2 regions of the Ruegeria sp. TM1040 genome follow, and region 1 is predicted to be linked to the other one. Evidence: riboswitches for the same ligand, from Rfam matches in the RefSeq annotation. Region 1 holds a riboswitch; the other holds the start of a gene.
The links. A riboswitch is a leader RNA that binds a small molecule or an ion and turns the genes downstream of it on or off. The one in region 1 is predicted to bind cobalamin.
Positions count from the first base shown of each region.

Region 1 (5,734 bases):
TCAGTCATTGCCGACCTCCTTGAGTTGCTCCGCCTCAGCAGCGGCTTGCTCGGCGACGGATTGGATGAGCGGTACGGCCGCAGGGCTCTGGAGTCCCAGAACGAAGGCGCGGGCATAAGCCGTCATCTGCAGCAGGAGCCGCGCTGAAAGCACGGCCAAGGCAACCGGCACCACCAGCTTGGATGGCCAGATCGGCAGGCCGATGTCGATCGAGCTGTCGCGCGAACACAGCGGGCGGGCGCAATCAAACGAACGGTCGAAATGGGCCCAGGAGCCCCAGACCAAGGCGATCACCAGCACCAGCATGCAGAACACGGTGATGAATTCAAAAAGCCAAAGCGCGCGACCCTTTAGCCGCCCCACGAGGATGTCCATGCGGATGTGGGAACCTTCGCGTTGCACATAGGAGACGCCCAAGATGGCGATCAAGGGCATCAGTGCTTCGATATAATCCACATAGCCGGGCAGGGGGCCGTCCATCAGGCCGATCTTGTCGAAAAATGGCGCCAGAAATGTCCGATCCAACTGACGGCCGGCCACGGAATATGCGGCCAGGAACATGAGTGAAAAGGCCGCAAGACCGCTCAGAATTGCTGTGACGCGCTCAATAGGCAAAAGGGCCCGATCCAGCTTTGACAAAATGCTGGCATCGCTGAGCACGGTTGATGAACCTGCCATAGCTTTCCCCGATATGTGATTATTGGTGAGATACGCAGAAGCCCGGACCAATTGGTCCGGGCCATAGGCCATAGGCCATTGCGTTCAGATCAGCTGCCGTTGCGGTGATCTGCGAGCGTTTTCTGAACTAGATCATAGAGCTCCTGACCCGGCAGGCCCTGTGCTTCCATATCCTTGATCCAAGCGTCGCGGATCGGCTCAGCCGCAGTAGAGCGGAATTCTGCGAGCACCTCTTCCGAAATCTCGACCTTTTCGACGCCTTTTTCCTCGAGAACACTATCCCACTTCTTCAGCAGCTCGCCGTAGTTCGCCAGGTAGTGATCCAGCGCTTCGGCAACCGAGCTGTCCAGCGCTTCGCGCTCGGCGTCAGAGAGGCTTTCGTAAGCGTCAATATTGACCACAACCGGGCAGTTCACGGTGCCGGGGTTGAGGTTAGCGGTCCACCAGTCAGCGCGGTTGATGGTGCCAAAGCTCAGATGCGCATGTTGTGCGAACGCTACGGTGTCGACCACACCGGATTCCATCGCCTGATAGGCCTCGGTCGCGGTGACGGAGGTCGGAACGGCGCCAACAGCCTTGAAGGCTTCGCCGATACCGCCGGTTGCCCGCACGCGCATGCCTTCAAATTCCGCCAGATCATCACGCACATCACCGGTGCCGACGATATTGTATTGCGGCATCGGCGAGGTCATGAGCAGCTTTGCGTTCCACTGCGCCATTTCCTCGGCTGCGGCCGGGTGGTTGTAGACCGCGCTAGAGACCGCAACCTCCTCTTCGAGGTTGGAAATGCCCAGGAAGGGCAATTCAAGAACGGTAATCACGCGGTTTTTGTCGCGGTGATAGCCGGCGCAGAACTGCGCCATCTCAAACGCGCCAATCGAGATCCCGTCGAGGTTCTCGCGGTTTTTGGACAGTCCACCATAGCTGATGTTCATGGTGAATTCGCCGTCGGTTTTCTCGGACACCAGTTCAGCGAGCTTTTCGACGTGCTCGGTAAAGGCGCGGCGTTTGCCCCAAACCGAGACATTCCACTCTGTGGCCATGGCTTCTGCCGCAAAGGCAAAGCTCACGGATGCAACAGCGGTAAGTCCCAAGAATTTTTTCATATTTTCCTCCCCAGTCGGATTTTACCGTATTTGTTTATGTGCGGCAGGATCACCAAATTGAGTGGATTTGCCAACCCCAAACTTCGCGCTGGTTTGGCAAAGCTCCGATGAGCGCGCTCCGGCCTGCGTCTTAGAAATGCGTCGATGGGCCAAAGGTTCAAGAGGCTGCGCAATCCATGCATGTTTTTGCGGATGTGAGGCGGGCTTGTCTCGAACTCAATAAACAACGTCGCAAATTGGAGATCGGGCGCGGCAAATCTCGATACAACTCTGCCCTACGAGGTGCTGTCCGGGCTTTCCGGACGGAGAATTGGGAAGCCGGTGCGATTCCGGCGCTGCCCCCGCAACGGTCATGGGATTCGCGGGCGTAACATCTGCCACTGGGAGGAGGACCCGGGAAGGCGTTGCGCTCCGACCAGCAGGTCACCCCCAGAGCCCGGAAACCAGCCTCGGCAGATATCGTCAACCGCGGGCGGCGGTTTGGGCATCTTGAAAAGGACGCGGGCACCTCCCTCGCGGCCTCACGGGATCCCATTGCCGTTTGCACTCTACCAACAGGGCGAAGGTTCACACGTGTGAACTTTGTCACGGAGCCAGGAAATGCACAGCAATATCAACACGCTGATCGCTAACCACCGCGCAGGACATGCACTTGATCAGGCGTTTTATACCGATGCCGAGGTGTTTCAGACCGATCTTCAGGAGATCTTTTACAAAGAATGGCTTTTTGCCATTCCCGCCTGCGAGCTGGACAAGCCAGGGAGCTACGTCACCCATCAGGTTGGCAACTACAATGTGATCATCGTGCGCGGTGCAGACAATGTCATTCGGGCTTTCCACAATGCTTGTCGTCACCGTGGCTCGGTGATCTGCAAGGCGAAGAAAGGCAACAACCCTAAGCTCGTCTGCCCCTATCACCAGTGGACTTATGAACTGGACGGTCGTCTGCTGTGGGCGCGTGATATGGGGCCTGATTTCGAGCCGAGCAGACATGGGCTCAAGACGGTCCACTGCCGTGAGCTTGCTGGGTTGATCTATATTTGTCTCGCCGATGAGGCCCCGGATTTTGAACGGTTTGCCGAGGTCGCCCGCCCCTATCTGGAGGTTCATGACCTCTCGAACGCCAAGGTCGCCCATGAAAGCTCCATCGTGGAGCGCGGCAACTGGAAGCTGGTCTGGGAGAACAACCGCGAGTGCTACCACTGCGGCGGCAATCACCCCGCGCTCTGCCGGACCTTCCCGGATGATCCCTCCGTGACGGGCATCGAAGGTGGCGAGACCCCGAGCAATTTGCAGGCTCATTTCGACCGCTGTGAGCAGGCTGGGATGCCTTCGGGGTTCCACCTCAGCGGTGATGGCCAGTTCCGTGTCGCGCGCATGCCCCTGAAAGAAGGCGCTGAGAGCTACACGATGGACGGCAAGACCGCCGTGCGTCGCTGGCTGGGCCGTGCAGCCTTTGCGGATGCGGGCTCGTTGCTCAAGTTCCACTACCCGACCACTTGGAACCACTTCCTGTCGGACCATTCGATCGTGTTCCGGGTCACGCCCATCAGCCCCACGGAAACCGAGGTGACGACAAAATGGCTGGTTCACAAAGACGCGGTTGAAGGTGTGGATTACGATCTACAGCGGCTCACCGAGGTTTGGATTGCCACCAATGACGAAGACCGCGAGGTTGTGGAGTTCAACCAGATGGGGATCAACTCGCCGGCCTATGAACCGGGGCCCTATTCCCCGACCCAAGAGAGCGGCGTCCTGCAATTTGTGGAGTGGTATCTCTCTACCCTCAAACGCAACAGCGGCCCACACGCCGTCGCAGCGGAGTGACCCTGATGCCCAGAAACAGCGAACGTACCGTCTGGACTGATGCGGAGATGCTGGAATGCGTCTCCATCATTCCCGAAATGGACAACACGGCATCTTTTACCTTCAAGGCGCCCTCGGGGGCCCTGTTTGAGTATGACGCAGGCCAGTTCATGACCTTGGAAATTCCGGTGCCAGGTGGGCCATTGCACCGAACCTACACGATCTCCTCTTCGCCCTCGCGGCCGCGGACGATCACCATTACCGCCAAGGCGCAAGCCGACAGCATCGGCACCCGCTGGATGCTGGACAACCTGCGCCCTGGCAGCCGCATCAAGGCGCTTGGCCCTGCGGGACTCTTCACCAACGCAGGAAGCATGGCGAAGAAATTCCTGTTTATCTCGGCGGGCTCTGGCATCACGCCGATGATGTCGATGACCACGAATATGTGGGATGATGGCGACAATCTTGATATTGTGTTTGTGAACTGCGCCAAACGGCCCTCCGAGATCATATTCCGCCAGCGGCTCGAGCAAATGGCGAGCCGTTCCGAAGGGTTGGATCTGAAGTTCGTGGTCGAGGAACCGGATCCCTATCGCCCCTGGACCGGCTATCAGGGCATGTTCAACCAGCTGATGCTGGGCCTCATGGCGCCTGACTATCTGGAGCGCGAGGTCTATTGCTGCGGGCCGGAGCCTTTCATGCAGGCGGTGCGCGACGCACTGGCGGGTCTTGGCTTTGACATGGATAACTACCATCAGGAGAGCTTCCATGCGCCGGTCGAAACCTCTGCCGAACAGCCGGACTTTGACGACGTGGTGCCTGATGATGACACCAAGGCGGAGGTAACCTTTGCAGCCTCGGGCGTGACCGCAAAGGTCGCGGAGACCGACACCATTTTGGCGGCGGCGCGCGCAAATGGGCTCAATATCCCCTCAGGCTGCACTTTTGGTGTCTGTGGCACCTGCAAGGTGAAGAAAACATCGGGCGAGGTGCATATGGTCCACAACGGGGGCATCTCGGATGATGACATCGATGCGGGCTATATCCTCGCCTGCTGCTCCAACCCGATCGGCAAAGTCGCAGTCGACATATAAGGCCTCGCGCAAGGCACGAGGCAAAACGCCGCGTCCCATGTTGGGCGCGGCGTTTTCCATTGTGTCGGGCGCGTATGAGATCCTGGACGAGTTGTCGCATTACATTCATATGAAGTGCTTATCAGGTTCATATGAAACTAAACGATTCATCCATTCGCCAGAGACACCTCGGAGTATTTTGCTCTTCTGACGCCCATATGCCTGGCGTTCGTCATGCAGGAGGTCGCCCATGACTGCGACTGCACAGGGGCAGGCCATCGCACTCGAGCAGGTGCGCAAGGTTTGGGGCGAGACTGTCTTGCTCGAAGGTCTCAGCCTTGACGTTCCTGCGGGATCATTCACTGCGGTGCTGGGTCCGTCGGGATGTGGCAAATCCACGACGCTTCGCATCATAGCAGGCCTTGAGGCGGTGACGACGGGGCAGGTTCGGATCGGGAACCGCGATGTGACCCAGATGAGCCCTGCGCAGCGTGGCATTTCCATGGTGTTTCAGTCCTATGCCTTGTTTCCCCACCTTACCGTTGCGGAAAACATTGTTTTTGGTCTGAAAGTTGCAGGGCTGCCGCGACGCGAGCGTCAGCGCCGTCTGAAGGATGTGGCCGACCTTCTCGAACTTGGCCCCTATCTCGGACGTAAACCTGCGGCGCTTTCAGGAGGCCAGCAGCAACGGGTGGCCCTGGGGCGGGCTGTGATCTCGCAGCGCCCGGTTTGCCTGATGGATGAGCCTCTCTCCAATCTGGACGCCCGATTGCGCGACGAGATGCGGCGTGAAATCCGCCGTCTGCAGCTCGCGCTCGGTTTCACGATGGTCTATGTGACCCACGATCAGACCGAGGCGATCACCATGGCTGATCGCGTGGTCTTGATGAACAAAGGCCAGATTGAGCAAGTCGCCGCCCCGGAAGAGATCTACAACCGTCCCGCGACGCCCTTTGCGGCGCGGTTTATCGGTAACCCGCCGATGAATCTTCTGTCTCCTGCAGCCTTTGGGGCGGCGCTTGAGGCCGCGCCCGAGAGTCTTCGGATCGGGGTGCGACCCGAAGCACTCAC
Region 1 is NC_008043.1:213,014-218,747, reverse strand. Features, by position in the region: gene TM1040_RS01535 (TRAP transporter small permease subunit) at 1-678, opposite strand; gene TM1040_RS01540 (TRAP transporter large permease) at 1-8, opposite strand, end outside; gene TM1040_RS01530 (C4-dicarboxylate TRAP transporter substrate-binding protein) at 768-1,784, opposite strand; cobalamin riboswitch at 2,048-2,251, shown strand; gene TM1040_RS01525 (aromatic ring-hydroxylating oxygenase subunit alpha) at 2,385-3,611, shown strand; gene TM1040_RS01520 (hybrid-cluster NAD(P)-dependent oxidoreductase) at 3,617-4,684, shown strand; gene TM1040_RS01515 (ABC transporter ATP-binding protein) at 4,914-5,734, shown strand, end outside.

Region 2 (5,734 bases), on a different replicon from region 1:
TGCTTCCGCCGGGAAGAACAGGGTCAGTGAAAGCCCCTGATCCACATGCTGTGTCGCAGCCGCATATGTGTCGATGATCGCCTCAGGCCCGATTTCATAGGCATCGCGGTAATATTCGAGGTTGTCATTGGTCATATAGGGCGCGGGATAGTAGACGCGACCGATCTTGCCTTCCTTGCGGATCTCGATCTTTGCGGTGATCGGATGGATCGAGGAGGTGGCATAGTTGATATAGCTGATCGAGCCGGTGGGCGGCACCGCCTGAAGGTTGCGGTTATAAAGCCCGTGCTTCATCACCTTGTCGCGCAGCGCTTCCCAGTCCTTGCGGGTGGGGATCTCGACACCTGCGGTCTCAAACAGCTCTTTCACCCGGTCGGTTTCCGGCAGCCAGTCCTTCTCGACATATTTCTCAAAGAAGCTGCCATCGGCATAGGCCGAGTCTTCAAACCCTTTGAACTTGGATTTCTTTTCCTTTGCCAAGGCGTTCGAGGCGCTGATCGCGTGATACAGAACCGTGCAGAAGTAGATATTGGTGAAATCCACACCTTCTGCGCTGCCGTAATGGATGCGCTCGCGGGCGAGGTATCCATGCAGGTTCATCTGACCAAGACCAATTGCGTGGCCTTCTTCGTTGCCCTTGCGGATGGAAGGTACGGAGTCGATGCTCGACATTTCCGACACTGCATTGAGCGCGCGGATCGCGGTGCCCACAGTGCCTGCCAGATCGCCACCGTCCATCGCACGGGCGATGTTCATCGAGCCAAGGTTGCAGGAAATATCCGTGCCCATCTGCTCATAGGACAGGTCGTCATTGAATTTGGACGGCTCGTTGACCTGCAGGATCTCCGAGCAGAGGTTCGACATCGCGATGCGGCCCGCAATCGGGTTTGCGGCATTCACCGTGTCCTCGAACATGATGTAAGGGTAGCCGGACTCGAACTGGATCTCGGCAATGGTCTGGAAGAACGCGCGCGCGTTGATCTTCTTTTTGCGGATCTGCGGGTTGTCCACCATCTCGTGATATTTCTCGGTGACCGAGATTTCCGAGAAGGCCTGACCGTAGACCTTTTCCACGTCATGCGGCGAGAACAGATACATGTCCTCGTTTTTCTTGGCGAGCTGGAAGGTGATGTCGGGGATCACCACGCCAAGCGAGAGCGTCTTGATGCGGATTTTCTCATCTGCGTTTTCGCGCTTGGTATCCAAGAAACGCAGAATATCCGGGTGATGCGCGTTCAGATAGACCGCGCCCGCGCCCTGGCGTGCGCCCAGCTGGTTGGCGTAGGAAAAGCTGTCCTCAAGAAGCTTCATCACCGGGATGACGCCCGAAGACTGGTTCTCGATGCCCTTGATCGGGGCGCCGTGTTCACGAATGTTGGTCAGCATCAAGGCCACGCCACCGCCGCGTTTGGAGAGCTGCAGCGCCGAGTTGATGCCGCGTCCGATCGACTCCATGTTGTCTTCGAGACGCAAGAGGAAGCAGGACACAAACTCGCCACGGGCTTTTTTGCCGGCATTGAGGAAGGTTGGCGTAGCAGGCTGGAAACGACCGTCGATGATCTCCGACATCAGCTTCATCGCGAGCTTTTCATCGCCGCGTGCCAGCGTCAGCGCGTTCATCACCACACGATCTTCATAGCGCTCGAGATAGCGCTGCCCGTCACGGGTCTTGAGCGTGTAGGAGGTGTAGTATTTGAACGCCCCGAGGAAGGACGGGAAGCGGAACTTCTTGGCGTAGGCCGCATCCCAGATCTTGCGGTGGAAGTTGCGGGAATACTGATCCAGCACCTCCGGCTCGTAATAGCCTTTCTCGACGAGGTAGCCGAGCTTTTCATCCAGCGAGTGAAAGAACACGGTGTTCTGGTTCACGTGTTGCAGGAAATACTGCCGGGCCGCCATACGGTCGGCGTCGAACTGGATGTTGCCCTCGTCGTCATAGAGGTTCAACATCGCGTTCAGCGCGTGATAGTCGAGATCGGCGGTTACGCTTGCGTCAAGCATGTCTGCTGCTCCTGTGCCGCCCAGAACCGGGCGAGGCCCGCGCGCATGCGGGCGATGTCTGTTTCGGTTCCCGCCAACTCAAAGCGGTAAAGGACGGGGACATTGCATTTCTTGGCGATCACATCCCCCGCGAGGGCAAAGGTGTCACCAAAGTTGCGGTTGCCTCCGGCAATCACACCCCTGAGGAGGGCGCGATTGCGGCTGTTATTCAGAAATTTGATGACCGGTTTTGGCACTGCGCCCCGGCCTTCACCATCGGCAAAGGTTGGCGTCACCAACACATAGGGCGCATCTACTTCGGGGGAAGGCTCCGTCTGCGGCAGCCGCAGAGCCTCGAGCCCCAGTCGCTCCATCAAACGGGCCGTATTGCCCGAACGGGAGGAGTAATAGACAAGCCCGACCACTTACCCGGTCACCTTTTACCTTTACGCCAACTGGCCGATCAAGTCAGGGCGAAAACCAGCCCAGTGCTCTTCGCCAGCGACCACCACGGGTGCCTGACGATAGCCCAGACCCTGCACCATTTCCAGAGCAGCGGCATCTTCTGTCAGATCAACGAGGTCAAAAGAGATCCCTTTCGCCTCAAGAGCGCGGGTGGTGGCGGTGCACTGCACGCAGGCAGGTTTTGAATAGACAGTGATGCTCATCTGCAAGATCCCCTCAGGTGTTGTCCTTCTGGGCGGAGAGGCCACGGCAGCCGACACCGGTTCCGGTGTCAGATGACGCGTCCGGGCCCACCGCCGCGGTCGTCGTGTGTCGTGCTCTGGCAGGTCTCCTGGCTTCGCGGCTCAAACGCCCCCTCCCGCCTTCCCAACGCAGCGATGCGTCAGTGGCACGGGCAGGGCTTGCCGCTTACAGTTGCGGGGGCAGCACCGGATTTTCACCAGTTTCCCTCTTCGCTTGCGAGTCGCCTCGAAAGAACCAAAGCAACACGATATTGATGCAGATGCGCGAAATGGTCAATATATGGTGTAGGGCGCGGTGGTTTTTGTTTTCCACAGGGCAGGGTGTTCGCCCGCGGTTTCTTTGTGGCTGCAATGTAAGGGGATCGGCAAATTCGCACACCCTTACCCCCATCTTTATCCACAGTCTTGGATCAGACGGGCCGTGTGAAATTGTCGCGCAGCTGTGTCCTGCAAGACATACTGCATAGAAAGACGCCTCCGGCGCACGCCGCCCCGGTCCTCACGCCCCGCGATTGCGAGAATGCTGATGGGCTCTGGCGAGTGGGGTGAGCCAGTGCTCGCGCCGGTCTGTCCATAGCTCATAGGTCGGCGTGAACTGGTTTGGCTGATCCATTGCTCCGAGATGGAGCTCCACCTCACCTTCGCTGCATGAATAGACCGATGATCCGCATCTCGGGCAAAAATGGCGGCCCTGATATTGTTGCGTCTGGCCGAATACTTCGACCGCCTCAGCCGGGTAAACCGCCGCGGCCCAGAACACCGCACCATGGTGCTTGCGACAATCCATGCAGTGACACAGGCCGACACCGATGGGGGACCCGGAGGCTCTGACGCGGATATCGCCGCACAGGCAGCTTGCAGTGACCTCGGACATGGTGGACCTCCTCAGCGCATGAGGGCTCAGCTTGCCTGGTGGTCTGCTCCGGTCAAGGCAAACCTGGCACGGGTGCGATTGGCAAAGGCCACCAGTGTCAGCATCACTGGAACCTCGACCAGTACGCCAACCACGGTTGCGAGCGCCGCCCCGGAGTGAAGCCCAAAGAGGCTGATCGCGACAGCCACCGCCAGTTCAAAGAAATTCGACGTCCCGATCAGCGCGCAGGGTGCTGCGATCCGATGTGGCACCCGCAGCGCATAGGCGGCGCCATAGGCGAGAAAGAAGATCCCGTAGCTCTGGATCAGGATGGGCACGGCGATCATCGCAATCACGCTCGGGCGGTCCAGAATGACCTGACCTTGCAGGCCAAACAGGATCACCACCGTTGTGATCAGCCCCAGCATCGAGAGCGGTTTGATCCGTGCGAGAAAGGCCGTGATACGCGCCTCTTCCGCCAAACGGTTGCGGGTCCAGAGACCGGCCATCAGCGGCAGAGCAACAAACAGCACCGCCGACAGGATCAGCGTGCTCCATGGCACCTCAATGTCCGTGACACCCAAGAGAAAGGCCACGATAGGGGCAAAGGCCACCACCATGATGAGATCGTTCACCGAGACTTGCAGCAGGGTGTAGCTTTCGTCGCCCCGGGTGAGTTGCGACCACACAAAAACCATCGCGGTGCAGGGCGCGGCCCCCAAAAGGATCAGCCCCGCGATATACTGCTGTGCGTCTTGTGGCTCCAGAAAGGGCGCAAAGACCACCTCGAAGAACAGCACGCCAAGTGCGGCCATGGTAAAGGGTTTGATCAGCCAGTTGACCACCAGCGTGATCGCAAGGCCCTTGGGCTGGCGCGCCACATCTCGTAGGCTTCGTGGGTTCACGCCAATCATCATCGGGTAAACCATGGCCCAGATCAGTGCCGCGACCACTAAATTGACACGGGCCACCTCCAGCGCGGCGATGGCCTCCATCACGCCGGGGGCCAGACTGCCAAGCGCAATGCCGGCCGTCATCGCCAATGCCACCCAGAGGCTCAGGTATTTCTCGAAGATGCTCATGCCGTGGCTCTTTCAGATGTAGGGGCAGAGAGGCGCCCTGCAGCCAATGCGCTAAGTGCGATCATCAGGGCTGCGGTGCCAAGGCAGGCCGCGACCCCGCCCAGTTGATAGGTGAGACCAGAAAGCAACGTGCCCAGGAGCCGCCCACCCGCATTGGCCATGTAGTAAAAGCCCACATCCATCGTGACCCGCTCGTCCTTGGAGAAGGCAAGGATCAGGTAGGAATGCAGGGAGGAGTTCACCGCAAAGAGCGCCCCAAACAGCAAGAGGCCGATGACCAGTGTTGCCGTGAGCCAAGGCGCGGGCGCGCCAGACATCACCACGGCCACGGTCAGCGCCGCCGGAACCAACGCCAGCAGGCTCGCCCAGTGCCGCGCGGCGGAAATCAGCTCTGCCTCAGAGCGGCTCGAGGCCCGTAGGATGCGCGGCGCCGCCGCTTGCACCGCCCCGTAGCAGATGATCCAGACTGCCATGAAGCTGCCGATCATGAAGAACGCCGCGCGGTTGCTGGCCTCGGTGCCGTCCGAGATGACGGCGTAGAAGTAGACCGGAATGCCGACCACGAACCACACATCGCGCGCCCCGAAGAGAAACACCCGTGCCGCCGAGAGCCAGTTGATGTTGGCGGACTTGGAGAAGACCTCGGAAAATTTCGCGCCTTTGCGTCCCGTCGGCAGCCCCTTTGGCATCGCGATCAGAACCGCAATCAGGATCGCGGCCAGGATCAGCGCCATTCCGAGCGTGGCCCATGTGAACCCGGCAAGCGCCAGAAGCACCGCGCCCAGCCCAAAGCCCAGCCCTTTGACCGCGTTCTTGGACCCTGTCAGCACCGCAACCCAGCGAAACAGCCCGTCGCCTTCTTTGGGGGCGAGCAGTTTCACGGCAGATTTGGACGCCATCTTGGCCAGATCCTTCGCCACACCCGACAGGCCCTGAACTCCCATCACAAAGGCAACCGACGTGGCGATCTGCCAGCCGGGATCAAGCTGCGTCAATGCAAGCAGCGCCACCACTTGCAGCGCAAGCCCCGCATAAAGTGTGGTCGTCAACCCGAAACGCGCAGCAATCCAGCCCGCCGAGAGGTTGGTGACCATGCCCGCGATCTCGTAGAG
Region 2 is NC_008044.1:545,413-551,146, forward strand. Features, by position in the region: gene nrdE (class 1b ribonucleoside-diphosphate reductase subunit alpha) at 1-2,001, opposite strand, end outside; gene nrdI (class Ib ribonucleoside-diphosphate reductase assembly flavoprotein NrdI) at 1,983-2,405, opposite strand; gene nrdH (glutaredoxin-like protein NrdH) at 2,427-2,648, opposite strand; cobalamin riboswitch at 2,749-2,942, opposite strand; gene TM1040_RS19985 (GFA family protein) at 3,187-3,561, opposite strand; gene arsB (ACR3 family arsenite efflux transporter) at 3,588-4,622, opposite strand; gene arsJ (organoarsenical effux MFS transporter ArsJ) at 4,619-5,734, opposite strand, start outside.
Region 2: linked by a shared signal. The riboswitch ahead of nrdH (glutaredoxin-like protein NrdH) and the one ahead of TM1040_RS01525 (aromatic ring-hydroxylating oxygenase subunit alpha) in region 1 are both predicted to bind cobalamin.